2 linked regions of the Methylobacillus flagellatus KT genome follow. The protein of the gene in region 1 binds, or shares a complex with, the protein of each later gene. Links are inferred from orthologs where the notes say so. Each region holds a gene or a part of one and is shown in the gene's direction. Other genes may lie near its edges.

Region 1 (16,015 bases):
AGTTCGACGCCAATGAGCCTGCCGTACTCAAATCGGCGGAGGACGTGGCCGACGACGACATGATCTTCGACATTGGCCCCGAGTCGGCCAAGCAACTGGCCGAGATCATCCTCAATGCAGGCACCGTGGTCTGGAACGGCCCGGTCGGCGTATTCGAGTTCGACCAGTTCGGCGAAGGCACCAAGACCATCGCCGACGCCATTGCCAAGACCAAGGCCTTCACCCTGGCCGGCGGCGGCGACACCATTGCTGCGATCCAGAAATACGATATCTATGACAAGGTGTCTTATATCTCGACGGCGGGCGGGGCATTTCTGGAATTCCTTGAAGGCAAGAAATTGCCGGCGGTGGAGATTTTGGAACAGCGTGCTAAAGGTTGATTGCTAAGATAAGCCTAAAAATAAAGGAGCCTGCGGGCTCCTTTATTTTTTTGTAAGATCTCTTTTGGATGCGTGTAGCAAAGCCAAGTTGCTGTACTAGTTATTTGTTGATATCCAAGTGTTGTTTGAAAAGATGATTTGCTACTATCCTACTGTATCTAAGTTAGGATGGCCGATTAATTTTTGATACTAGAATGAAGGAAAATTTGTGATTTTAACAAGCACTCTTCTTTCGCTCGTTTCGGTAAGTGTATTGCCTCCCGAAAATGTAATGAGCTTTGGTACAGGGTTTTTTTATAACCGCAATGGGGATTTTTTTACAAATCGGCATGTGATTTCAGAGTGTCGTGATGGATCTATTCATGCGAGAACCTCTGATGGTGCTTGGCATCCAGTGAGTCTACTAGCGATTGATACACAAGCAGACTTGGCTGCCGGGAGTATTAACAAGCCAGTTGATGCTTTTGCTTCAATACGTGTATATGGAAATACAGGGAGCGTATCCGTTCCAACTGAGACGGAAGATATTTTTAGTGCGGGGTTTTCTGCTCCAGAGCGCAACCGTTTTAGGTTGCAAACAAAGTGGGGGCAGATTCAAGTATGGAGCGATCCAAACGAAGAGCCGTTCATACAGCGTATGCGTATGGATGCTTTTCCCGGGGCATCAGGTTCGCCGATCCTGGATTATGCTGGTCTCTTGGTAGGTATTCTGTTTGCTGGGTCAAAATACCCTGCTCCAAACATTAATACGCTGAGTTCAGCGGGTTACGGAGATAAATGGATTTTCTTTTATAACAATAATGCAATCGTCGAGTTCGCTAATAAATATCAATTATCTTATTCTGCTTGGGGGAAGTGGCAACGGCAGGATCCTATATTTATCGCTGACCATGCGCAGAAAATCACAGTTTTGCTAGCCTGTCAGACACAGGGTGATATCTAAATGATGATTGTGTGTTTAACCATATGATGCAATTACCTACATCAGTTCCTGAAGCGGATTCTTCGAGTCTTTGGTCGTTACAAAATATTTTGCTCAATTGGGCTGAAGAGCTTGTTGGTATGCGAGATCAATCAAAAAAGATTTATCAACCTCAGTTTCACGAAAACGGTCCAAATATCCGTAACACTCCTTCATTTGATGGCGCATTTTCTGAGCTTAGTTATGCGAGTAAAAATTATTGGCCAACCGTTGTATATGAAATGGCACATGAAACAATTCATTTATTGAACCCAATGGCTGGATACACTAATTGGCTAGAAGAGGGTGTTGCTGTTGAGTTTTCAATCTATGCCCAACAACAATTTAACCTTACGTCTATACAGTCTCCGCACTCAGGCCCTTATCATGAAGCTTTAAATATGGTTCGGTTGCTGCCTAGTGGTACGTTCTGCGCTGCTCGCCATGTGCGTGATGCTGTTGGAAGTCTAGGCTCTGTGACATTTGAACAGCTCTGCGATCTATTTCCCAATCATGATCTTAAGGATTTGCATAAATTATCAGAGCAATGCATTCCCAGATGAAGTGCAATATGTCGATTAATACTCCTAGGGGTAGATGTAAGCTGCTAATTGGTTTCTATTATCTCATGACACAAAATATGCACCCTTCTCCCTAGGCGATGTCAGCATTAACATGAACACTGAGAAATCCTAAGGAAAGGCTGTCATGGCATTACGTAAAACAAAAATTGTGGCGACGCTGGGGCCGGCTTCCAGTGAGGAGGCGGTGATTGAGCGGCTGGTGGATGCCGGGATGGATGTAGTGCGACTCAATTTTTCGCATGGGTCTGCGCAAGACCATATTGCCCGCGCCGAGTTGGTGCGCGATATCTCCCGTCGCAGCGGGCGGCCAGTGGGGGTATTGTGCGACCTGCAGGGGCCGAAGATTCGTATCGGCAAGTTCGAAAATGACCGCATCCTACTGAAGGCCGGCGACAGGTTCATCCTCGACGCGGCGTGCAAGTTGGGCAACCAGGAGCGGGTGGGGTTGGATTACAAGACGCTGCCATCCGAAGTGGAGCCTGGTGCGGTGTTGCTGCTGGATGACGGGCGCATTGTGCTCAATGTCGAAGCGGTGAACGGCGGCGAGGTGCATTGCACGGTGGCGGCCGGTGGAGTGCTGTCGAACAATAAGGGCATCAATCGTAAAGGGGGAGGGCTTTCTGCGCCAGCGTTGACGCTGAAGGATCAGGAAGATATCCGGACGGCAGTGGCATTGGAGGCAGACTATATCGCTGTTTCGTTCCCGCGCAGCGGTGCGGATATCGAGCTGGCGCGCCACTTGGTCAGGGAGGCAGGCGGCCATGCGGCGATTGTCGCCAAGATCGAGCGCGCGGAGGCGATAGATGCGCTCGAAGAGATTATCGATGCTGCTGATGTGATCATGGTGGCGCGCGGCGACCTCGGCGTCGAGGTGGGCGATGCGGCGGTGCCCGGCTTGCAGAAGCGCATGATCCGCACGGCGCGCATGCGCAACAAGCTGGTGATTACGGCGACGCAGATGCTGGAGTCCATGATCAGCAGCCCGATCCCGACCCGGGCAGAGGTATCCGATGTCGCGAATGCCGTGCTGGATGGCACCGATGCGGTGATGCTTTCCGGCGAGACGGCTGTGGGGCATTATCCGGTCGAGTCCATCCAGGCCATGCACCGTGTCTGTCTGGAGGCGGAGAAGGAGTATGATAGCCATCATCTTCAGGCGCCGATCAATGATGAATTCGAGTTCATCGATGAGGCGATTGCCATGGCATCGGTGTATGCGGCAGAACATTTGAATGTGAAGGCGATTGCTGCCCTGACAAAGTCGGGTTCATCTGTCACCTGGCTGTCACGCTCGAATACGAATGTGCCGATTTATGCCTTGACGACAGAACGCGACACAAGACGCAAGCTGACGTTGTACCGGGGGGTCTATCCTTATCATGTGGAGTTTGCTAGCCAGGAACTGAGCAAGATACTCTACGATGCAGAGGAAACGCTATTGCGGCTGGGCGCTGTGCAGCGCGGCGATCTCATGATGCTGACCTTCGGCGAGCCGATCGGCAAGGCGGGCGGCACCAATACCCTGCAGATCGTCAGAGTAGGCGAGCACAGGCGCGAGCGGCACTGACTGCCAGTCATATTGGCGACGAACAATCTTTGAGGGTATACAGTAGGATGGCGCTTATCAGTCTACGTCAATTGCTGGATCACGCTGCCGAGCATGACTACGGCGTGCCAGCCTTCAATGTGAATAACCTGGAGCAGGTGCAAGCCATCATGCGCGCAGCGGATTCGTGCCATAGCCCGGTGATCCTGCAAGCATCCGCAGGCGCGCGCAAGTATGCAGGAGAGGCTTTTCTGCTCAAGCTCGCCGAAGCGGCCATCGCCAGTTATCCGCATCTTCCTGTCGTGCTGCACCAGGATCACGGTGCCAGTCCGGCGATATGCCTACATGCCATCCAAAGTGGGTTTAGCAGCGTGATGATGGACGGCTCGTTGCTGGAGGATGGCAAGACGCCGGCCAGTTATGAATACAATGTGGAGGTGACGCGGCAGGTGGTGATGGCGGCGCATGCGGTGGGCGTGTCAGTGGAAGGCGAGCTGGGCGTGCTAGGCTCGCTGGAAACTGGCCTGGCAGGCGAGGAGGATGGTGTTGGTGCTGAAGGCCGTCTGGATCGTAGCCAGTTGCTCACCAGCCCGGAAGAGGCGGTGGATTTTGTTGCGCGGACAGGCGTGGATGCTTTGGCAGTCGCGATCGGCACGTCGCATGGGGCCTATAAATTCAAGCGTCCGCCTACTGGTGAAACACTTGCCATCAGCCGCCTGCGCGAGATTCATGCAAGGTTGCCGAACACGCATCTGGTGATGCATGGGTCTTCCTCCGTGCCGCAGGAGTGGCTGCAGGTAATCAATGAATATGGCGGCGAGATTCCCGAGACCTATGGCGTGCCGGTGGAGGAAATCGTCAAGGGGATCCGCAGCGGGGTGCGCAAGGTCAATATCGATACCGATTTGCGGTTGGCTTTCACTGGGGCGCTGCGCCGCTTTCTCGGTCAGCCGGAGCACACGGCGGAATTCGATCCACGCAAAATCTTGGCGGCCGCGACCAGCGCCATGCAGACATTATGCCGGGAACGCTTCGAGGCATTTGGCTCTGCCGGGCGGGCGACACAAATCCAACCTGTCCCTCTCGACGAAATGGCGCAGAGATACGTGGTTTCCTAGGCGCCTGTTCACGGTTGCGGATGTTTGCAGCGTATAATGCCGGGATCATTTGCTTGAGCCGGAAGCGCTATGCAACCCAATCAATACAGCCATTTAGGGCAGCGCTGCATATCTGGGCCATGCGAACCGTGACTGTGGCGGCTTCCATCCTGCCGATCGCTGCTTCCCTCTTGAGAGGCGCGCTACGGATATGTGAAATTTCCTTATTCCGACGGTCCCGAACAGGACCTTCACAAATAGTTTTTGATAAAGGTACGCGATTTGACTACTCCTCTCATGCACTCCAGCATCAAGAGCCTGAAGCTCATCAACCAGGGCAAGGTGCGGGATATTTATGATATCGACGACAGACACATGTTGCTGGTGGCGAGTGACCGCCTCTCCGCATTCGACGTCATCCTGCCGACACCGATCAAGGATAAGGGAGCGATCCTGACCCAGATCGCCAATTTCTGGTTCGAGAAGCTCAAGCATATCGTGCCCAATCACCTGACCGGCATCGACCCCAACACCGTGGTGAAGGATCCTGCTGAACAGGCGCAGCTGGGACCACGCGCGCTGGTAGTGAAGAAGCTCAAGCCATTGCCGATCGAAGCGATCGTGCGCGGCTACCTCGCGGGTTCCGGCTGGAAGGAATATCAGGCCAGCCAGAGCGTTTGTGGCATCCCGCTACCGGCTGGTCTGCAGGAGGCGGCCCAGTTGCCCGAACCCTTGTTCACGCCATCGAGCAAGGCGGAAGTCGGCGACCACGACGAGAACATCACGCTGGAAAAATGCGCCCAGCTGATCGGGCCTGAACTGGCTGACAAGGTGGCGCGCGTCAGTGTACAGCTCTACAAGGAAGCGGCGGCATACGCCTTGGGCCGCGGCATCATCATCGCCGACACCAAGTTCGAGTTTGGGTTGGACGAGGCGGGCGAGCTGTACCTGATCGATGAAGTGCTGACGCCGGATTCATCCCGCTTCTGGCCGCAGGATCAATATCAGGTCGGTAGTAATCCACCGAGCTTCGACAAGCAATACGTGCGCGACTGGCTGGAGTCCACTGGCTGGAACAAGACCCCGCCGGGTCCTGCATTGCCTGATGAGGTGGCCGCCAGGACGGCGGACAAATACCGCGAGGCATTCGAGCGCCTGACCGGGAAGCCTTTCTAGCCAGGATATCCCCTGAAAGAAAACCTGAAAAAGTTGGCGCGGCAGCTCAAGACCGAACTGGCAGTCTATCAGTTGGTGCTGCGCCATCCGCAAACGCCCTGGCTGGCCAGGGTACTGCTTGGCATGTCGGTGGGTTATCTGCTGCTGCCTTTCGACTTGATCCCGGACTTCATTCCCATCCTCGGTCAGTTGGACGACCTGGTCATCGTACCGGGCCTGTTCTACCTGGGAATCAAGTGCGTGCCGGCAGTGGTGATTGATGAGTGCAGGCGGCAGGTTGCTGATCGCACAGCTGACCAATAGATGATTTTTGCTCCTGATTTACGCTAAAATCCCGCGTTATCTTCAAATCATGATCCAATCCAACCCATATTAAGGAACAATAATGTCCCTCTGTAATGTGCCGGCAGGCAAAGACATCCCTAACGACTTCAATGTCATTATCGAAATCTCCATGCGTGGCGAGCCCATCAAGTTCGAAGTGGACAAGGACTCCGGCGCCTTATTTGTGGACCGCTTCATGGGCACGTCCATGCACTATCCATGCAACTACGGCTATATTCCGCAGACGCTCTCCGAAGATGGCGACCCGGTCGATGTGCTGGTGATCACCCCGATTCCATTGCAGCCGGGCGTGGTGATCCGCTGTCGCGCAATCGGCGTGCTGACCATGGAAGATGACGGCGGTGTGGATGCCAAGGTGCTGGCAGTGCCTCTGGACAAGATCTGCCCACAATACAAGGACATCAAGTCCTACCAAGATATTCCCGAGTTCCAGCTGGCACCCATCGCCCACTTCTTCGAGCACTACAAGGACCTGGAAAAGGGCAAGTGGGTCAAGGTTGGCGAGTGGAAGGGGCCGGAAGATGCCAAGGCGGAAATCGTTGCTGGGGTTGAGCGCTTCGGCAAGTAATCCGGTTTCGGTATAAGACCGACCCGAAAGAGGAGCGATGCTCCTCTTTTTTTATGCGGTAAAGGTAGCAGGGGTGTCTATCAGCGTCTCTTGAGATCGTTACCGACTCCGCCAAGGCCAATCGGCATGGCCTTTCCGGCATGTGTATTTGTCATGATAGTTGACGTGTGAGCGAGGCTCGACCAGTCGTGACTCAGGCATATCCTGGAAGGATGTAGGTGTGGCTCACGTAGAGGTTTGAGCGCGCCCAGACTCGTGTGCAGCCCCATTATGATGCACCTCAGGCGCTTGGCACTTGCAGGCGGAATGGGGGTGATATGGACGGCCCCTGAGAAGAAAGCTGATTATTCACCCACCTGCAATAGCAGCCCCTTGCGCCTTGCGATCTGGAAATAGATGAGGAATACCGCGATGCCGACGGCCAAGTAGAGGATATTCAGCCCGATAGCCCAGGCCATGTGGCTTGCCTCAAAGCGGTGCTGCAACAGCAATGCACGCATTCCCTCGAATACATGGCTGGCTGGCAGGGCCAGGGCGACAGGCTGCAGCCAGTCAGGCAGGGTGGTAACCGGATAATAGATGGCGCAGAGTGGCTGGATGGCAAACACGCTGACCCAGGCGATGCTTTCAGCGCCCATACCGTAGCGCAGCACAATGCCGGATACGATCAGGCCAATGGCCCAGCCCATGACGATGAGGTTGAAAAAAAAGGCGATCAGCGGCAGGCCCATATCGTAGATGTTGTAGCCAAACAGCGGGATGGCGATGAGGGTGGCGCCGCCGATGCCGATCAGGGTGCGGATCAGGCTCATGAGCAGTAGCGATGCCACCATTTCATAAGGCCGTAACGGGCTGACAAACAAATGACCGAGGTTGCGCGACCACATTTCCTCCATGAATACCAATGCAATGCCGAGTTGCCCGCGGAACAGCACGTCCCAAAGCAGTACGCCCGACAGCAGGATGCCGCTGGCCTGTGCAATCAGGCTGCTGTTACCTTGCAGGTACAAGGTGATGAAGCCCCACAGTATCATCTGCACCGTGGGCCAGTAGACCATTTCCAGCACGCGAGGCCATGAGGAACGCATCAGGTAGAGGTGACGCAATGCCACTGCGCCAATGCGTCGTGGAGAGAACTGGATATCCCGCATCAGGCAGGCTCCTTGTGGCGTGCGATGTCGATGAACACCTCCTCGAGGTTATTGCGACCATACCTGGCCTGCAGCTCGTCAGGTGTACCGGTGTCCACCACCTGGCCTTTGCGCATCATGATGACGTCAGTGGCCATGCGCTCGACCTCTGCCATGTTGTGCGAGGCGAGCAGGATGCTGGCGCCGGTGTCACGTTGGTATTGCTCCAAGTAGCTGCGAATGGAGTCCGCGGTGTCAGGGTCCAGAGAGGCGGTGGGCTCGTCCATCAGCAACAGTTCCGGCTCATTGAGCAGCGACTTGGCGAGGGAAACCCGGGTTTTCTGTCCGGCCGAGAGTTGCCCGTAACGCTTGTTCAATAACGTATCCAAGTGTAGCGCCCCGGCAAGCTCGTCTATGCGTGACTTCAGTCTGGGCAAGCGGTACAGGTGCCCGTAGACCGTGAGGTTCTCGCGTATCGTCAGCCGTTGCGGCAGGTCGACATATGGCGAAGAGAAGTTCATGCGGTGCAGTAGTCGGTGGCGATGCTGCAGCATATCCTCGCCGAGAATGCGAATATGCCCCTGGGTCGGCGTTAACAACCCCAGTAGCATGGCAATTGTTGTGGTTTTCCCCGCACCATTGCCTCCCAGTAGCGCTGTAGTGACGCCGCGCCTGGCACGCAGGCTGAGGTTTTCCACAGCGCAGAACTGGTCGAAATACTTGTATAGACCATCGACTTCGATGACGAACTCTTGGCTCATACCAGGCTCCAGAGCATCTTGATGCCTACGATGTAGAGCAATAGTGCGAACAGTTTTTTCAACACCTGGACCGGCAGCTTATGGGCCAGGTAGGCGCCGAATGGCGCCGTGAGCATGCTGGCGAGCGCAATCCCCGCGAATGCGGGCAAGTAGACATAGCCCAGGCTGTATGCGGGTAGATTGCCTTGCGACAGGCCCGTGATGATGAAGCCCAGGGTCCCGGCGACGGCAATCGGTAAACCGATTGCCGCAGAGGTGCCGATGGCATAGCGTGCATTGAAGTTGCAATAGATCAGGAACGGTACCGAGAGCGATCCGCCGCCAATGCCGACCAGGCTGGAGAGTACGCCGATGATGCCTCCCATGCTCAAGGTGCCCGCCCTGCCTGGCAATTGCCTATGGGGCGCCGGTGTAAAGTTGAGCACCATCTGGGTGGCAATCAGTAACACGAACACCGCAAATATCACTTTGAGTATCACAGTATCCAGTTGGCCGGCCAGTACGGCGCCAAGCAGTGTGCCGATAACGATGCCGGGCGCGATCAGCCTGACGGCGGACCAATGCACATTCTGTTTCCTGTGATGGGCGCGCGCCGAGGAAATCGAGGTGACAATGATGGTCGCCAGCGAGGTGCCGAGCGCGATATGCATAATGTGCTGCGGCGGAAATGCCAGTGAAGTGAAGATGAAGACAAGGATGGGCACGATCACGGTGCCTCCGCCTACGCCCAGCAGCCCCGACAAAATCCCCGCGCCAGCTCCGGCAATAAGATAAAGTATCAATTCCATATCGAGTGCGACAAAATCCTGGTGAATTCAGGGAAAGAGGATGCTGCTAACGACGGCTGGAAAGCCGGGTAATGGCTTCGCCCAGAGGGGAGCCCTGCAACTCCCTTGCCAGCTTTTCAAGGCTGGCTGCCGCGGCCGGGCTGAGGGTGCGCACTTTCTTGGCAGGCTTGCCAGCGGCAGATTGCACTTGCACTTCCACCCGAATTGAAGTAATTTCAAGCCCTTGTTTTTTCAGCCCAAGCATCAGGCTGGGCAACATCAGTTTGATTTTTGCAGCGACTGCGCCGTTGGCGGCATACACCGTCAGGCGCTTGTGGCTGAGGCTTCCCGCCTGCGTATAAGGTTTTAGCGCGGCGGGAACGACGGCATTCCATTTCTTCTGCGTCAGCGCCAGTTGCTCTGCTTGTTGCGAAAGAGCCGCCAATTCGGCATTTTCAGTAAACAATGCGCTTACACGCAGCATGCCGGATTCTCCCGAGGGGAAGTAATGAACATCATTTTAGTATCGAATAGCACGACGAAGACGCGTAACATCCCGCTCCCATTCGCCTTGCTTGGCATCGGGCTGCTAAGCTTGCTGCCAGCCCTGCTGCTCTGGGTGCTTATTGTGCCACATGGCATGCATCAGCACAAAGAAGCCCCGCTTCATCCCTACTTCGCGCATGCAGGGGAGCAGGTGCACATTGATGCATTGGCGCAGCAGCTGGGAGAGATAGGGGCCAAGGTACTGCGTCTGGATGCATTGGGTGCCAGGCTCTCCAGCCTGGCGGGACTCAAGGGCAGCGATGCCGATGTATTGCCGCCGGGACAGGGAGGCCCCATGGTGGATGCACGCACCATGTCCGGGCCTGAGCTGGCATACCGCATTGATGCATTGGCACAATCCATAGCGCTGAACAGCGATAAATTGAGTATGCTCGAAGCCATGTTGTTGCAGCAGCGCCTGAAGGCGAGTACATTGCCGAGCACGATGCCAACGGATGTCGCATATAACTCTTCCAGCTACGGCTGGCGGGTTGACCCGTTTTCCGGCAAGGTCGCTTTCCATGAAGGCCTGGATTTTGTAGCAGGCACTGGTACGCCTGTGTATGCTTCAGCCGCAGGAATCGTCACGGCTGCGGAGCAGACTCCCGATTATGGTAGAATTGTCAAGATTAACCATGGCGCGGGGCTCGAAACCCGTTACGCCCATGCGTCCCAGCTGCTGGTAAAAGCTGGGGATCGAGTCGAGCGCGGCCAGATGATTGCCCGTGTCGGCAGCACTGGTCGTTCTACCGGCGCCCATCTGCATTTTGAGGTACGGCTGAATGGGGCTGCACTGGATCCGCGCAAATTTTTGCAAAGTGCGAAATAGAGTTCGGTTGTATTTAAATAAACTTACTTAAAGCTAACCTAGAGGTTTCCGTCTAGACGGAAAAGTGGTGTCACTTCATGTTATCCGCGTTGTTCAAGAAAATCTTCGGTAGCCGCAACGAGCGGCTGGTCAAGCAATATGCCCAGAACGTCAAGGCCATCAATGCGCTGGAGCCCAGCATGCAGGCATTGACAGATGAGCAGCTCAGGGCAAAGACGGAGGAATTCAAACAACGCTACCAGCAAGGTGAATCGCTGGAAAAAATCTTGCCGGAAGCATTTGCCGTGGTGCGCGAAGGTGGTCGCCGCGTGCTCAACATGCGCCACTTCGATGTGCAGTTGATTGGCGGCATGGTGCTCCATGCTGGCAAGATTGCCGAAATGCGCACTGGCGAGGGCAAGACACTGGTCGCGACCCTGCCAGCTTACCTCAATGCCCTGACCGGCAAGGGTGTCCACGTGGTCACGGTGAATGATTACCTGGCGCGGCGCGATGCCGAGTGGATGTCACGCCTGTATAACTTCCTGGGGCTGAGTGTGGGGATCAACCTCTCGCAGATGCCGCATGGTGAAAAGCAGAAAGCCTATGCGGCGGACATCACCTATGGCACCAACAACGAATTCGGTTTCGACTACCTGCGCGACAACATGGTGTTCACGGCGGAAGAGCGCGTGCAGCGCGGCCTCAACTATGCATTGGTGGACGAGGTTGACTCCATCCTCATCGATGAAGCACGCACGCCACTGATCATCTCCGGTCAGGCCGACGACAGTGTGGACCTCTATCTGCAGATGAACAGCATCGCGGCCAAGCTGGTGCGCCAGGAAAAAGAAGATGGCGAAGGCGACTTCTGGGTGGATGAAAAGTCTCATCAGGTCTTGCTCTCGGAGCAAGGACATGAACATGCAGAAGCCTTGCTGGCCGAGGCAGGTCTGCTGGCTGAAGGCAGCAGCCTCTATGACGCTGCCAACATCAGCCTGGTGCACCACATGTATGCTGCCCTGAGAGCGCAATCGCTCTACCATCGCGACCAGCATTATGTCGTGCGCGATGGCGAAATCGTGATCGTGGACGAGTTTACCGGCCGGATGATGGCTGGGCGCCGCTGGTCCGACGGATTGCACCAGGCGGTGGAAGCCAAGGAAGGTGTGACCATCCAGAAGGAAAACCAGACCCTGGCGTCCATCACCTTCCAGAATTACTTCCGTATGTATGGCAAGCTTTCCGGCATGACGGGTACCGCCGATACAGAGGCCTATGAATTCAACCAGATATATGGCCTGGAAACCGTGGTGATTCCTACGCACCGCCCCTTGCAGCGTAAAGACTACATGGACAAGGTATATCGTACTGCCAAGGAAAAATACCAGGCGGTGATCGACGATATCAAGGAGTGCCAGAAGCGCGGCCAGCCGGTATTGGTGGGCACCACCTCGATCGAGAATTCAGAACTGATCTCCAAGGTGTTATCCGAAGCCAAGCTGGAGCATCAGGTGCTCAACGCCAAGCAGCATGAGCGGGAGGCGCACATCATCGCCCAGGCTGGTCGGCCTGGCATGATTACGATTGCTACCAATATGGCGGGCCGCGGTACCGACATCGTGCTGGGTGGCAATCCGGAAGGTGAAATTGCAGAGATTGAGGCGGACGAGCAGTTATCCGAAGCAGATAAGGCAGCCCGCATCGCCGCACTCAAGGCTGATTGGCAGGTAAAGCATGACGCAGTGCTGGCGGCGGGTGGCCTGCATATCATAGGCACTGAGCGCCACGAGTCCCGCCGTGTCGACAACCAGCTGCGGGGCCGTGCTGGCCGCCAGGGTGATCCGGGCTCCAGCCGTTTCTACCTGTCGCTGGAAGACCAACTGCTGCGTATTTTTGCTTCTGACCGCGTCGGTGCCATCATGGAGCGCCTGAAAATGCCGGAAGGCGAGGCCATCGAGCATCCATGGGTTACACGCGCGATCGAGAATGCGCAGCGCAAGGTGGAGGGACGCAATTTCGATATCCGCAAGCAGTTGCTGGAATATGACGACGTGGCGAATGACCAGCGCAAGGTGATTTACCAGCAGCGGAATGAATTGCTCGAGGCTGCGGACGTGGGCGAAACGATTGCAGCCATGCGCGTGGATGTGATTCACGATTTGATCGCGACCTATATTCCCCCAGAAAGCCTGGAGGAGCAGTGGGATGTGCCCGGGCTCGAAAAAGCCCTGCAAGCTGATCTCGGCCTTGAGATCCCATTGCAGAAAATGCTGGAAGAAAACCCCAATTTGCATGAAGAAACGCTGCGCGAGCATATCGTCGAGGCGGCAAATGCCGCCTACAAGGCAAAGGAAGAACAGGCTTCGGCTCCGGTATTGCGTCAGTTCGAACGTGCCGTGATGCTGCAGAGCCTGGATAATCACTGGCGCGAGCATCTGGCAGCACTGGATCATCTGCGCCAGGGTATCCATCTCCGCTCTTATGCGCAAAAGAATCCCAAGCAGGAATACAAACGCGAGGCTTTTGCCTTGTTCTCAAGCATGCTTGATACCGTCAAGCGCGAAGTAACCCAGGTGACCATGCTGGTCAAAGTGCAGAGCGAGGCTGATGTGGAGGCCGTCGAGAAGCATCCCGAACTCGAGAACGTGCAATATCAGCACGCGGACTTTGACGAGGCGCTGGGCAATGCCGAGGAATCTGACGAAGCAAGCGATCAGTCAGTGAAAACCTTTGAGCGCGCGGGTGCCAAGGTGGGGCGTAACGATCCTTGTCCTTGCGGTTCCGGCAAGAAATACAAACAGTGTCATGGCAAGCTGAGTTGATATCGAGGCAGGACGGATGCAGGCACAAGCGACGCAACCGGCCTCCCCTTGTATCAGGGCATGCTTGCTGGATAGCCGACGGGAATATTGCACAGGCTGCTTAAGGACACTTGGCGAAATCCGTGGCTGGGGTGCCATGAGTGACGATGAGCGCTTGCAGGTGATGCAGGCATTGGCGGCAAGGCGTCTTAGCCACGATTGAAAATAGGCCGGAAATTCCGGCTTTTTTATTGTTTGCGTTGTCCAGGCTGCAGGGCATGCGTCGCCCGATTACGGTAAAATCGGCCTTTTGCTTTCCCGGGAATATCATCATGCCAGTCAATCTCGTCGCGCCCGAAGCGCACTCCTTGTTGCCGGTTCCAGGTGTAGCGCTTGGTATTGCCAAAGCCAATATCCGCAAGCCTGACCGCAAGGATATGCTGGTCATCAGCCTTGCCGAAGGAACACGGGTAGCTGGCGTCTTCACCACAAATCGATTCTGTGCAGCACCCGTGACCGTATGCAAAGCGCATTTATCCAAGACGGACGGCGATATTCGCGCGCTGGTGGTCAATACCGGGAATGCCAATGCAGGCACCGGGGTGGCAGGGTTGGAAAAAGCGTACGCGACTTGCAGCGAGCTGGCGAGATTACTGCAGCTCAGCCCCGAGCAAGTGTTGCCCTTTTCCACGGGTGTCATTCTGGAGCCGTTGCCCATGGACCGCCTGTTGGCTGGCTTGCCGCAATGTGTGGCTGACCTCGGTAACTCGAACTGGCTTGATGCAGCCGAAGCCATTATGACGACCGATATCGTTCCCAAGGGCGTTTCGCGGCAAATCACCCTGGATGGCAAGGTGGTGACGGTGACTGGTATTTCCAAGGGATCAGGCATGATTCATCCGAACATGGCGACCATGCTGGGCTATGTGGCGACAGATGCTGCTATCAGCCAAGGCGCACTGCAGGCACTGGTTGATCATGCCGTGAACCGCTCCTTCAACTGCATCACCGTCGATGGTGACACCTCGACCAATGATTCCTTCATCGTGATGGCAACCGGCAAGGCCGGCAATGCCGAGATCGTCGAGGTTGCCAGTGCGGCATTCCAGCAATTGCAGGATGCCATCACAGAAGTGGCGGTCGAGCTGGCCCAGGCGATTGTGCGGGACGGCGAGGGCGCCACCAAGTTCATGACGATCCAGATCGAGTCCGGCAAAGATGTGGATGAGTGCCGCAAGGTGGCTTACGCGATTGCGCATTCGCCATTGGTCAAGACGGCCTTCTTCGCCTCCGATCCCAACCTTGGACGGATTCTCGCTGCGATTGGCTATGCTGGCGTGGACGACCTTGACGTGAATGCCATGCAGCTTTACCTGGGCGATGTGCTGGTAGCCGAGCATGGCGGACGGGCGGCGAGCTACGTGGAGGAACAAGGTGCTGCCGTCATGCAGGAAGCCGAAATCACCGTGCGTGTCGTGCTGAACCGTGGGCAGGCCAGTGCCACGGTCTGGACTTGCGATTTTTCCTACGATTATGTCCGCATCAACGCGGACTACCGCAGTTAGGACGATTCATGGCTGATCTAGAGCGGTTGATCACCCGGGCCGAAGCGGTGCTGGCAAGGCTGGAAAGCTTCCTGCCGTCGCCGGTACCCGACCCCGACTGGAGCGCCATTGCCTGGCGCTGGCAAGTATTGAATGGTCGCGGTCACCTGGTGGCCGTGGAGCATCCTCACTATATCAGCCTGGACGATATCCGCAACGTGGATGAGCAAAAAGCCGAGATCGTGCGCAATACCAAACAGTTCGTACTAGGTTATCCGGCTAACAATGTGTTGTTGACGGGTGCGCGCGGCACGGGCAAGTCCTCACTCGTGAAAGCGGTGCTGGGTGCATTTGCGAACCAGGGGCTGCGCCTGGTGGAAGTGGACAAGCAGGACTTGGTGGCATTGCCGGAAATCGTCGCTTTGCTGCGCGCGCGTAAGGAGCGCTTCATCATTTTCTGCGACGACCTTTCTTTTGAGGCCAGTGATCCGGGATACAAGGCGCTCAAGGTGGTGCTGGACGGCTCGATTGCGGCGACATCGGATAATGTCGTGGTGTATGCCACTTCCAACCGTCGTCACTTGATGCCCGAATACATGTCGGAGAATCTGGAGGTGGCAAGGAACGGCGACGAGATCAGGCCAGGAGACACGACCGAGGAAAAAGTGTCATTGTCCGAGCGCTTTGGTCTATGGTTGTCGTTCTATTCATTCAGCCAGGATGAATACTTGGCTGTCGTTGCGCAATGGCTCAAGCATTATGGTATCGAGCAAGTGGATGAGCAAACTCGCAACGCCGCCTTGCTGTTTTCGCATACCCGTGGCGCGCGCAGCGGCCGGGTGGCATACCAGTTCGCCCGCGACTATGTCGGCCGCCAAGCCCTGGCTGGAGCCGGGCATTCATGAGCGTAGTTCGAGTCGCTGCGGCCGTATTGCAACGTGCTGACGGGCAGGTGCTGCTGGCGGAGCGTCCTGTTGGCAAGCCTTGGGAAGGCTGGT
Region 2 (11,787 bases), 2.1 Mb from region 1 along the record:
TACTCTTTATGGTTGGGTACGCGAGTACTTGGTGCTCGCGGCCTTTTCGCTCTTTAGAAATATCGCTCTTTAAGGAAATAACATGGCAGCTCAAAAAATCCGTATCCGCCTCAAGGCATTCGACTATCGCTTGATTGATCAGTCCGCGCTTGAGATTGTTGAAACGGCCAAGCGTACTGGTGCGGTGGTCAAGGGTCCCGTGCCTTTGCCAACCCGGATTGAGCGCTTTGACATTTTGCGTTCTCCTCACGTCAACAAGACATCCCGTGATCAGTTCGAAATCCGCACTCATCAGCGTTTGATGGACATCGTGGACCCTACTGACAAGACAGTTGATGCATTGATGAAGCTGGATCTTCCAGCTGGGGTCGATGTGGAAATCAAGTTGTAAGCTTGTGTTTTTGAAGTGGGTCGGATATAATCCGACCCTTTCGCGTAACCGGGTCGGTCAATTGTAATCGGCCTTTTTAATTATTATAAGGAATCGATCATGAGCTTAGGGCTTATTGGTCGCAAGGTGGGCATGACCCGCATTTTTACCGATGAAGGCGAAAGCGTTCCGGTAACGGTGCTCGAAGTTGTGCCTAACCGTGTGACACAGATCAAGACTGCTGCAAGCGACGGCTATACTAGTCTTCAGGTTGCTTACGGCGAGCGTCGTGCTAGCCGGATTGGCAAGGCGTTGGCTGGTCATTATGCCAAGGCTGGTGTTTCTGCCGGTGCTGGTATCAAGGAATTTCCAGTGTCTGACGACGTGTTGGCTAACTATAGTGTGGGTGGCCAAATTACAGTCGAACTTTTCCAGCCTGGTCAATTGGTAGACGTTACTGGTACTTCCCTTGGTAAGGGCTTCTCTGGTGCTATCAAGCGCCATAACTTCTCTTCCAATCGTGCTTCTCATGGTAACTCCAGGTCTCACAATGTGCCTGGCTCCATTGGTATGGCGCAGGATCCTGGCCGGGTTTTTCCTGGTAAGCGCATGCCTGGTCATCTGGGTGCTGTAAAGACCACGGTGCAGAATCTAGAGATTGTGCGTGTGGATGCTGAGCGTAACCTGTTGTTGATCAAGGGTGCGGTTCCTGGCTCTAAAGGCGGCGATGTTGTCGTTCGCCCTAGTGTGAAGGTGAAGGCATAATGGAAATCAAATTAATCGATAAGAATGGCAGGCCGGCTAAGGCTGGCTTGGCTGTTTCTGAGGCGACTTTTGGCCGTGAATTCAATGAAGCGCTGGTGCATCAGGTGGTTGTTGCCTATCAGGCCAATGCACGCACCGCGACTCGTGCCCAGTTGACGCGCGCGGAAGTTAGTCATACCACCAAGAAGCCATGGAACCAAAAGGGCACCGGTCGTGCCCGTGCCGGGATGAGCTCTAGCACTATCTGGCGCGGAGGTGGTCGTGCCTTTCCTAATACGCCGGACGAAAACTTCAGTCATAAGATCAATCGCAAGGCTTATCGGGCTGGCGTGCGTTCCATTCTGTCTGAGTTGGTGCGTCAGGATCGCTTGAGTGCCGTTGAAGAGTTCGCTGTTGATACGCCAAAGACTAAGCAGTTGGTTGAGAAGATCAAGGGTCTTGGCTATAACGAGGGTTTGCTGGTGCTCGTGGATAAGTTTGATGAAAACTTGTATCTGTCCGCCCGTAATCTTCCGCATGTGCTCGTTCTTGAGGCGCAATACGTTGATCCTGTAAGTTTGGTTCGCTTCCCGCAAGTGCTGGCTACTGCAGGTGCTGTTAAGAAGCTTGAGGAGATGCTGGCATGAGCGCATTGAGTACCCAGGAGCGGTTGTTGCAAGTCATACTTGCCCCCCAAATTACAGAAAAAGCTACCCGCGTTGCTGACAAGTACCAGCAAATTGCCTTCCGTGTCCGCACAGATGCAACCAAGCCCGAAATCAAGGCTGCGGTTGAGTTGGTGTTTAAAGTGGAAGTCGATTCCGTTACTGTCGTGAATGTGGGCGGCAAAGTGAAGCGTGCAGGCCGTACATTTGGTCGCCGCAAGGACTGGAAGAAGGCTTATGTGAGCCTGAAGCCGGGCCAGGAAATTAACTTCGCAGCGGGCGAATAGGAGAAAACATGGCACTGATTAAAGTCAAGCCTACTTCCCCAGGCCGGCGCTCAGTAGTTAAGGTGGTAACACCTGAGCTGCACAAGGGTAAGCCCTATGCGCCGCTGCTGGAGAAGCAGAGTAAAAAAGCTGGTCGTAATAATAACGGTCATATCACGACGCGCCACCAGGGTGGCGGTCACAAGCAACATTACCGTATTGTTGATTTTCGTCGCAACAAGGATGGCATCCCTGCTAAGGTCGAGCGTCTGGAGTATGATCCAAACCGCAGTGCGCATTTGGCATTGCTGGTGTATGCGGATGGCGAGCGTCGCTACATCATTGCACCTCGTGGCGTTTCCGTTGGTGCGCAATTGGTGAGTGGTTCCGATGCTCCTATCCGTGCAGGTAATGCCTTGCCTTTGCGTAACATTCCTGTCGGGAGCACGATCCATTGTATCGAGTTGCAGCCAGGCAAGGGTGCGCAAGTGGCACGTTCTGCTGGCACTTCGGTTCAGCTGCTGGCGCGTGAGGGCAGTTATGCCCAGTTGCGCCTACGTTCCGGCGAAGTTCGCCGCGTGCATGTTGACTGCAAGGCGACCATCGGTGAAGTGGGCAATGAAGAGCATTCCCTGCGTTCGATTGGTAAGGCGGGTGCTGTGCGCTGGCGTGGTGTTCGTCCTACCGTGCGCGGTGTGGTCATGAACCCTGTCGATCACCCGCATGGTGGTGGTGAAGGTAAGACGGCTGCCGGTATGAACCCTGTCAGTCCGTGGGGCCTGCCAACCAAGGGTTATCGTACGCGTAGCAACAAGCGTACTGACAACATGCGCGTTAGCCGTCGTCCTGCGAATAAGAGGTAATCAATATGGCACGTTCAATTAAAAAAGGGCCATTCGTTGATGGCCATCTGGCGAAGAAGGTAGAAGCTGCTGTTGCTTCCCGTGATAGAAAGCCAATCAAAACTTGGTCACGTCGTTCTACCATCCTGCCTGATTTCATCGGTTTGACCATTGCGGTTCACAACGGCAGGCAGCATGTGCCGGTGTTGATTTCTGAAAACATGGTAGGTCACAAGCTCGGCGAATTTGCACTGACTCGTACGTTCAAGGGTCATGCCGCCGATAAAAAGGCCAAGAGGTAGGAGAAAGACGATGGAAGTATCTGCAGTATTAAGAGGTGTTCATCTGTCCCCGCAGAAGGCTCGCTTGGTGGCTGATTTGGTTCGAGGCAAGAAAGTGGATCAAGCGCTTAATATCTTGGCATTCACCCCGAAAAAGGGTGCTGAGGTAATTAAGAAGGTGGTTGAATCCGCTATTGCCAATGCTGAGCATAATGAAGGCGCTGATATCGACGAATTGAAGGTGACTTCAATCTATGTTGACAAGGGTCTGGTATTGAAGCGTATTCGCGCTCGTGCCAAAGGTCGCGCTGGACGGATTATCAAACCAACATGTCACATTACTGTGACGGTTGGTAACTAAAGGAATCGTTATGGGTCAGAAAATTCATCCGTTTGGTTTCCGTCTGAGCGTCCAGAAGAACTGGTCTTCTCGTTGGTATGCCAATAGCAATAATTTCCCTGCGATGTTGAGCAGCGATATCAAGGTGCGTGAGTTTCTCAAGAAGAAGCTTGCCCATGCTGCTGTCAGCAAGATCGTGATCGAGCGTCCTGCGAAGAACGCCAAGATCACCATCTACAGCGCCCGTCCTGGTATCGTGATCGGCAAGAAGGGCGAAGACATCGAGTCCTTGCGTTCCGGATTGCAGGGCTTGATGGGTGTTCCTGTTCACTTGAACATCGAAGAAGTCCGCAAGCCTGAAATTGATGCGACACTGATTGCTGAAAGTATTGCCCAGCAGCTTGAAAAGCGCGTGATGTTCCGTCGCGCCATGAAGCGTGCGATGCAGAACGCAATGCGTCTGGGTGCCCAAGGCATCAAGATTATGAGCTCAGGTCGTTTGAATGGTATTGAAATCGCACGTACCGAGTGGTACCGCGAAGGCCGTGTGCCTTTGCATACACTGCGTGCCGATATCGATTACGGTGTGGCAGAAGCGAAGACTACCTACGGTATCATTGGTATCAAGGTATGGGTATTCAAGGGCGAAGTGTTCGGCAACAAGATCGAACAAGCCGCTCAACCCGCTGAGCCAGAAAAGAAAGTAAGAAAGTCGGGGGCAAAAAATGCTGCAACCAGCTAGACAAAAATTCCGTAAGATGCAGAAGGGCCGCAACAAGGGCATCGCAACTACCGGCAACAAGGTAAGCTTTGGCGAGTTCGGTCTGAAGGCAATTGGTCGTGGTCGTCTGACTGCACGCCAGATTGAAGCGGCTCGCCGTGTGATGACCCGTCATATCAAGCGTGGTGGCCGGGTATGGATTCGTGTCTTCCCAGATCAGCCGATTTCCAAGAAGCCGGCCGAAGTGCGGATGGGTAACGGTAAGGGTAGTACCGAGTACTACATTGCCCAAATCCAGCCTGGCAAGATGCTGTATGAAATGGACGGTGTCAGTGAAGAGCTGGCACGTGAAGCGTTCCGCTTGGCTGCTGCGAAGCTGCCAATTGAGACTACCTTCATTACTCGTCATATTGGGAGCTAGTCATGAAAGCGTCCGAATTGAGAAACAAGACTGTTGAAGAGCTGAATAATGAGTTGATTGAGTTGCGCCGTGCGCAATTCTCCCTGCGCATGCAACTTGCCACTCAGCAGCTGAACAAAGTTGATCAGGTAGGCAAAGTGCGCCGTGACATCGCTCGCGTTCGTTCTGTGCTTGCTGAAAAAGCCAAAGCGGCTAATGCAAGTCAAGCTTAAGCGGAGTCATTATGAGCGAAAATCAAACTGAAAAATTAGTTCGCACTTTGAGTGGCCGTGTAGTTAGCGACAAGATGGACAAGACCGTAACCGTGCTGGTCGAGCGTAAGGTGAAACATCCTTTGATCGGCAAAGTTGTGCGTCGTTCCAACAAGTTCCATGCTCACGATGAGAACAATGAGTGCAAAGAAGGCGATCTGGTCATGATCGAAGAAAGCCGCCCGCTTTCCAAGACCAAGACTTGGCGTGTTAGCAAGATTGTAGAAAAAGCACGTATTGTGTAATTAAGGTTGTTCTTCCACTTGCACTTGAGTGGAAGAACACTATATAATGTTGGACCTTTTGGCGCCCATACAAGCTGGCGCCCCAATACTGACCGTGGTGCTGTCAGCCGTTTTTGACAAGCGGCTGGTGTTGGTTTAACGGATTAAGTTGGAGATTATTCTCATGATTCAAATGCAGTCTCGGCTGGATGTTGCCGATAACACTGGTGCGCGTTCTGTTATGTGCATCAAGGTGTTGGGTGGTTCTAAGCGTCGTTATGCAGGCATTGGTGACATCATCAAGGTCAGTGTTAAGGATGCTGCCCCACGTGGCCGCGTCAAAAAAGGCGAGGTTTATAGCGCGGTTGTTGTGCGTACTGCGAAGGGTGTTCGTCGTCCAGACGGTTCCCTCGTTAAGTTCGACAGCAATGCGGCGGTATTGTTGAACAATAAGCTGGAACCGATTGGCACCCGTATTTTTGGGCCGGTGACACGTGAGCTACGTGGCGAGCGTTTCATGAAAATCGTTTCTCTGGCACCCGAAGTTTTATAAGGAGTTGCTGGATGAGTAAGATTCGCAAGGGTGATGAAGTCATCCTGAACACAGGTAAGGATAAAGGCAAGCGCGGTACCGTGCTTCGCGTGTTGCCGACAGGCCAGGTTCTGGTCGAAGGTATCAACGTCGTCAAGAAGCATGCCAAACCCAATCCTATGCGTGGTATTGCTGGCGGTATTATTAGCAAGGAGATGCCGGTTGACATCTCTAATGTTGCTTTATTCAATCGTGCCACCCAGAAGGGTGATCGCGTTGGCTTCAAAACGCTGGATGATGGCCGTAAGGTTCGTGTTTTTAAGTCCAGTGGCGAAGTTGTAGACGCATAAGGGTAGATCAAGATCATGGCTCGTTTAAAAGATTTTTATAAGGACACTGTGGTTAAACAGCTGGTTGAGCAGTTTGGCTACAAGTCTGTAATGGAAGTGCCTCGTATTGAGAAGATTACCCTGAACATGGGGGTGGGCGAGGCTGTTGCTGATAAGAAGGTCATGGAAAATGCCGTGGCTGATCTGGAAAAAATTGCAGGCCAAAAGGCTGTGGTAACCAAGGCCAAGAAGTCCATCGCTGGCTTCAAGATTCGCGATGGTTACCCTGTGGGTTGTAAGGTGACTTTACGTCGCGAGCATATGTACGAATTCCTGGATCGTCTGATTACGGTAGCTATACCCCGAATTCGTGATTTTCGTGGCATTTCTCCCAAGTCCTTTGATGGTCGTGGAAATTATAATCTGGGTGTGCGTGAGCAGATTATTTTCCCGGAAATCGAATACGACAAGATTGATGCCTTGCGCGGGCTGAATATCACGATTACTACTACTGCAAAGACTGATGAAGAGGCGCGTGCGCTCCTTTCTGCATTCAGTTTCCCATTTAGGAACTAAATCATGGCAAAAATCTGCATGATCGAGCGCGAGCAAAAGCGTCGCGACACAGTGAAGAAATACGCAGCTAAGCGTGCTGAATTGCTTGCGGTTATCAATGATGCCAATGCGTCTGCTGAAGACCGTCGTGCCGCGCGTCAAAAATTGCAAAGTCTGCCACGTAATTCCAGTCCTGTGCGCCAGCGTAATCGTTGTGCGCTGACTGGTCGTCCACGTGGCGTGTTCAGTAAATTCGGCATTGCGCGTAGTAAGTTGCGCGAATTGATGATGCGTGGCGAAGTGCCAGGTGTCACCAAGGCTAGCTGGTAACGGAGGAATTTAGTATGAGTATGAGTGATCCGATTGCCGATATGCTGACGCGTATCCGTAATGCGCAAAGCACCAACAAGGTCTCTGTTTCCATGCCGTCATCCAAGCTCAAGCGTGCTATTGCGGCTGTGCTTAAGGATGAGGGCTATATTGATGATTTTTCTGTGCAGGATGTTGACGGTAAGCCACAGTTAAATATCAGCCTTAAATATTATGCTGGTCGTCCTGTGATTGAGAAGATTGAGCGCGTGAGCCGTCCTGGTTTGCGTATCTATCGTGGCAATCAAGAGATCCCGGTTGTAATGCATGGCTTGGGTGTGACGATTGTTTCCACATCCAAGGGCGTAATGACTGATCGTAAAGCGCGTGATGCCGGTGTGGGTGGCGAAGTGCTGTGCGTTGTGGCTTAAGGAGAAAAGAATGTCTCGTGTAGCTAAAAATCCAGTCGCCATTCCTGCCAAGGTAGAGGTTGTGTTGAGCTCTGACAATATTGCAGTCAGTGGCCCGCTTGGGAAATTGTCCCTTCCTTTGAGTGGAGACGTTGCCATTGAGCGTGATGGTGACAATCTGACGTTTGCTGCGGCTAGCGAGTCACAGCATGCGCGTGCAATGTCCGGAACATTGCGCTCTCTGGTTTTCAATATGGTGACAGGCGTCTCTCAAGGCTTTACCCGTAAGCTCACTCTTTTGGGTGTGGGTTACAAGGCGCAGGCGCAAGGTGCGAACCTTAACTTGGATTTGGGATTTTCCCATCCAGTGAGCCACAAGATGCCTGATGGCGTAACTGTGCAAACACCTTCTCCTACTGAGATCGTGTTGACCGGTGCTGATAAGCAGGTGGTTGGTCAGGTTGCCGCGCAGATTCGCGCATATCGTGCCCCAGAGCCTTATAAGGGCAAGGGCGTGCGCTATGCCGATGAAGTGGTGATTATTAAAGAAACCAAGAAGAAGTAGGGTGTAGCCATGAGTAATGTGAATTCACGTCTGCGTCGCGCACGTAAAACCCGTGCCAAGATCGCCGAGTTGAAAGCTATCCGCCTGAGTGTGCATCGTAGCAACTGCCATATTTATGCTCAGATTATTGCCGAAACTGGTGACAAGGTGCTTGCTAGCGCTTCCACCCTTGAGGTTGAAGTCCGCAAAGACATCAAGAATGGTGGCAATATCGCCGCTGCCGCGTTGGTCGGTAAGCGCATTGCGGAAAAGGCAAAGGCTGCAGGGATCACCACTGTCGCATTTGATCGTTCCGGCTACAAGTACCATGGTCGTATCAAGGCGTTGGCTGATGCCGCGCGTGAACACGGCCTGTCCTTCTAAAGACTGAGGTTGATGATGGCAAAAGTTGAAATTGAACAGCAGCAAACTGATGGTTTGCGCGAGAAGATGATCGGTGTCAACCGCGTTACCAAAGTGGTGAAGGGTGGCCGAATCATGAGTTTTGCCGCACTGTCCGTAGTAGGAGACGGTGATGGTGGTGTGGGTATGGGCAAAGGCAAGGCGCGTGAGGTGCCGGTTGCTGTGCAGAAGGCAATGGACGAAGCGCGTCGCAGCATGATCAAGGTAAGCCTGAATAATGGCACTTTGTACCACGCCGTGACTGGGGTTCATGGGGCTGCAAAAGTATTCATTCAGCCTGCCTCTGAAGGTACCGGTATTATTGCCGGTGGTGCAATGCGTGCCATCTTCGAGGTGATGGGTGTGACTAACGTGCTGGCAAAATGCATTGGTTCAACCAATCCATATAATGTCGTACGCGCTACCCTGAATGGCCTGAAGTCCATGAATACTCCTGCTGAGATCGCTGCCAAGCGCGGCAAGAGCGTTGAAGAAATCAGAGGTTAATTATCATGGCCAAGTCAAATAAAGCAAATGATTTGATCAAGGTTACCTTGGTCAGGAGCACCATCGGTAGAATCAAGGCTCATCGTGCAAGTGTCGCTGGTCTCGGTCTGCGTCGTTTGAATCAGACTGTGGAAGTGCAGGATACACCTGCCAATCGCGGCATGATTAATGCGGTGAGCTATCTGTTAAAGGTAGAAGCATAATGAAGCTGAACACTATCAAGCCTGCTGAAGGCGCGAAACACGCTAGGCGTCGTGTCGGTCGTGGTATTGGTTCCGGTCTGGGCAAGACTGGTGGTCGTGGCCATAAGGGTCAGAAGTCTCGTGCGGGTGGTTTCCACAAAGTGGGTTTCGAAGGCGGTCAAATGCCTTTGCAACGCCGCTTACCCAAGCGTGGCTTTAACTCATTGACAAAAGCTGATACTGCCAATGTGCGTACTGCTGACTTGGTGCGTGTTGAAGCTGACGTCATTGATATCCTGGCATTGAAGCAAGCCAATGTGATTCCTAGTGGCGCTCGTGCTGTGAAAGTGTATCTTTCAGGGGATGTGACTCGCGCTGTGACAGTGCAAGGTCTGGCTCTGAGCAAGGGTGCGCGCGCTGCAGTTGAAGCCGCTGGCGGCAAAATCGTAGAGTAATCAATTCGTGGCTAACGATAGTATTTTCGGTGCAGTAGGAAAAGTAAGCGAGTTGAAAAGTCGCTTGCTTTTCGTTCTGGGAGCTCTGATCGTTTTCCGTCTCGGCGCACACATTCCGGTTCCAGGTATTGATCCGGATGTGTTGGCGCGTTTGTTCGAGTCGCAGAGTGGCGGTATCCTTGGCATGTTTAACATGTTCTCGGGCGGCGCTCTGGAGCGCTTTACGATTTTTGCCCTGGGTATCATGCCGTATATCTCAGCCTCTATCATCATGCAGCTTCTAACCGTGGTTTCCCCGCGGATGGAGCAATTGAAGAAGGAGGGCGAGAGTGGTCGCCGTACGATTACTAAGTACACACGCTATGGCACAGTATTCTTGGCAACATTCCAAGCGCTGGGCATCGCTATTGCATTGGAAGGCCAGGCCGGACTAGTCCTTGATCCAGGCTTCATGTTCCGCTTCACTACTGTGATTACTTTGGTTGGCGGCACCATGTTCCTAATGTGGTTGGGCGAGCAGATCACCGAGCGTGGTATTGGCAATGGTATTTCCATCATCATTTTTGCTGGTATCGTTGCGGGCTTGCCTCATGCGATTGGCGGTACCCTGGAGTTGGCACGCACAGGTGCGTTCTCGATTCCTCTGGTGTTGTTCCTGTTTGTTGCTGCCATATTGGTGACTGCATTTGTCGTATTCGTGGAACGCGGTCAACGCAAGATTACAGTGAACTATGCGAAGCGCCAGGTGGGCCGTAAGGTGTTCGGCGGTCAGACCAGTCATCTTCCACTGAAACTCAACATGGCTGGTGTGATCCCACCGATTTTTGCGTCAAGCATTATTTTGTTTCCGGCGACATTGGCGGGGTGGTTTGGCAGCCATGAGAGCATGACCTGGTTGAAGGATATCGGCTCCACGCTGTCTCCGGGACAGCCGCTGTATATTCTTTTCTTTGCTACAGCAATTATCTTCTTCTGTTTCTTTTATACCGCATTGGTATTCAACCCAAAAGAAACAGCGGATAACTTGAAGAAGAGTGGTGCATTTGTTCCGGGAATTCGACCTGGCGAACAGACTGCACGATATATTGATCGCATTATGGGCCGTCTCACTTTGGCTGGTGCGCTATATATCACTGCAGTATGTTTGTTGCCCGAGTTCTTGATCCTGAAATTTAATGTGCCTTTCTATTTTGGTGGTACTTCTTTGTTGATTATCGTGGTCGTAACCATGGATTTTATGGCGCAAGTACAGTCTCACTTGATGTCGCATCAATATGAAGGATTGCTGAAAAAAGCTAACTTTAAGGGCGGGGCGGGACTTCCGCGTTAATTGGTAGTATGGCAAAAGAAGATCGTATTGAAATGCAGGGGGAGGTTCTGGAGAACCTCCCAAATGCAACGTTTAGGGTCAAACTAGAAAATGGCCATGTCGTCCTGGGCTATATTTCGGGCAAGATGCGCATGCACTATATTCGTATCCTGCCTGGTGACAAAGTCACCGTGGAAATGACCCCTTATGATTTATCGCGTGCGCGAATTATATTCCGCGCCAAGTAAGTTTTTTGCGAAGAGGTGAGAGATGAGAGTTCGTGCATCAGTGAAGACATTGTGCCGTAATTGCAAGGTGGTTCGCCGCCGTGGTGTCGTGCGTGTTATTTGTACTGACCCGCGTCATAAGCAACGCCAGGGTTAATCCGGTAACTATGGTTTTAAAAGGGACTGGTTTTTAATCTATTTGTTAAAAACCAGTCAAGCTGTTAAAATTTTGGGCTTTTTTGGCGATTTGATAACGATGCGCCATTAATTTTGGAGTAGCTACATGGCTCGTATAGCAGGGGTAAATATCCCAAATCATAAACATACTGAAATCGCATTGACTTCGATTTACGGTGTGGGCCGTACTACGGCAAAACAAATTTGTCTGGCTGCAGGGGTATCCGCGACAGCGAAGATCAAGGATCTGAACGACGCTGAAGTTGAAAAGCTGCGTGATGAAGTCGCCAAACTGCAGGTTGAAGGTGACCTGCGTCGCGAGGTGACGATGAACATCAAGCGTCTGATGGATCTCGGCTGCTATCGTGGCATTCGCCACCGCCGCGGTTTGCCCGTTCGTGGTCAGCGCACCAAGACCAATGCGCGCACTCGCAAGGGTCCAATCAAGCCTATCAAGGCATCCAAGTAAGGAATAGCAAACAATGGCTAAAGCTAACGTACGCGTACGCAAGAAAGTCAAAAAGAATATTGCCGAGGGCATTGCTCACGTGCACGCTTCTTTTAACAATACCATCATCACGATCACTGACCGCCAGGGTAATGCGCTGTCTTGGGCAACTTCTGGTGGCGCAGGGTTCAAGGGCTCTCGTAAAAGTACCCCTTTTGCTGCTCAAGTAGCCGCTGAGGCTGCTGGCAAGGCTGCTCAGGAATGTGGTGTGAAGAA

What was found.
Region 2: the proteins of secA (region 1) and secY are in contact, whole or in part, in a crystal structure (PDB 3DIN), measured with the Thermotoga maritima proteins. The link is inferred for Methylobacillus flagellatus KT from one-to-one orthologs. Residues at the interface, in WP_004082002.1 of Thermotoga maritima: Glu261, Ala262, Arg263, Lys300, Ala301, Arg302, Thr303, Ile304, Ile305, Leu323, Tyr324, Asp325, Pro326, Val329, Ser330, Tyr333, Ile336, Lys340, Phe345, Val349, Glu363, Phe364, Tyr374, Ser375, Gly376, Gly377, Glu393, Ile395, Thr482, Ser483; in WP_004081795.1 of Thermotoga maritima: Glu108, Gly109, Glu110, Glu111, Ala236, Glu237, Arg238, Arg239, Ile240, Thr241, Ile242, Gln243, Tyr244, Ala245, Arg246, Arg247, Val248, Thr249, Gly250, Arg251, Arg252, Val253, Tyr254, Gly256, Ala257, Ser258, Thr259, Tyr260, Leu261, Pro262.

What each region holds. Positions count from the first base shown.
Region 1 is NC_007947.1:2,380,401-2,396,415, reverse strand. What follows is about bases 10,457-13,694. They hold secA (preprotein translocase subunit SecA), read left to right. Parts: upstream 10,457-10,767; coding sequence 10,768-13,494; downstream 13,495-13,694. Other genes in these bases: MFLA_RS15095 (DUF1289 domain-containing protein), read left to right, coding at 13,511-13,694; MFLA_RS11420 (M23 family metallopeptidase), read left to right, coding at 10,457-10,690. Also shown: MFLA_RS11475 (phosphoglycerate kinase), read left to right, coding at 1-380; MFLA_RS11470 (S1 family peptidase), read left to right, coding at 589-1,323; MFLA_RS14685 (hypothetical protein), read left to right, coding at 1,347-1,904; pyk (pyruvate kinase), read left to right, coding at 2,050-3,492; fba (class II fructose-bisphosphate aldolase), read left to right, coding at 3,540-4,589; MFLA_RS11455 (phosphoribosylaminoimidazolesuccinocarboxamide synthase), read left to right, coding at 4,851-5,744; MFLA_RS11450 (YkvA family protein), read left to right, coding at 5,778-6,047; ppa (inorganic diphosphatase), read left to right, coding at 6,130-6,657; MFLA_RS11440 (ABC transporter permease), read right to left, coding at 7,002-7,808; MFLA_RS11435 (ABC transporter ATP-binding protein), read right to left, coding at 7,808-8,548; MFLA_RS11430 (sulfite exporter TauE/SafE family protein), read right to left, coding at 8,545-9,336; MFLA_RS11425 (DUF721 domain-containing protein), read right to left, coding at 9,383-9,799; more of MFLA_RS11420, read left to right, coding at 9,824-10,456; more of MFLA_RS15095, read left to right, coding at 13,695-13,696; bifunctional glutamate N-acetyltransferase/amino-acid acetyltransferase ArgJ, read left to right, coding at 13,806-15,038; MFLA_RS11400 (ATP-binding protein), read left to right, coding at 15,047-15,922; MFLA_RS11395 (Nudix family hydrolase), read left to right, coding at 15,919-16,015. UniProt on the Escherichia coli protein: Required for protein export, interacts with the SecYEG preprotein conducting channel.
Region 2 is NC_007947.1:287,665-299,451, forward strand. What follows is about bases 8,657-11,518. They hold secY (preprotein translocase subunit SecY), read left to right. Parts: upstream 8,657-9,357; coding sequence 9,358-10,680; downstream 10,681-11,518. Other genes in these bases: rpsE (30S ribosomal protein S5), read left to right, coding at 8,657-8,713; rpmD (50S ribosomal protein L30), read left to right, coding at 8,719-8,916; rplO (50S ribosomal protein L15), read left to right, coding at 8,916-9,350; infA (translation initiation factor IF-1), read left to right, coding at 10,689-10,907; rpmJ (50S ribosomal protein L36), read left to right, coding at 10,930-11,043. Also shown: rpsJ (30S ribosomal protein S10), read left to right, coding at 83-391; rplC (50S ribosomal protein L3), read left to right, coding at 491-1,135; rplD (50S ribosomal protein L4), read left to right, coding at 1,135-1,761; rplW (50S ribosomal protein L23), read left to right, coding at 1,758-2,066; rplB (50S ribosomal protein L2), read left to right, coding at 2,075-2,908; rpsS (30S ribosomal protein S19), read left to right, coding at 2,914-3,189; rplV (50S ribosomal protein L22), read left to right, coding at 3,200-3,529; rpsC (30S ribosomal protein S3), read left to right, coding at 3,540-4,250; rplP (50S ribosomal protein L16), read left to right, coding at 4,234-4,650; rpmC (50S ribosomal protein L29), read left to right, coding at 4,653-4,862; rpsQ (30S ribosomal protein S17), read left to right, coding at 4,874-5,146; rplN (50S ribosomal protein L14), read left to right, coding at 5,310-5,678; rplX (50S ribosomal protein L24), read left to right, coding at 5,690-6,007; rplE (50S ribosomal protein L5), read left to right, coding at 6,023-6,562; rpsN (30S ribosomal protein S14), read left to right, coding at 6,566-6,871; rpsH (30S ribosomal protein S8), read left to right, coding at 6,886-7,281; and 5 more genes. UniProt on the Escherichia coli protein: The central subunit of the protein translocation channel SecYEG. Consists of two halves formed by TMs 1-5 and 6-10.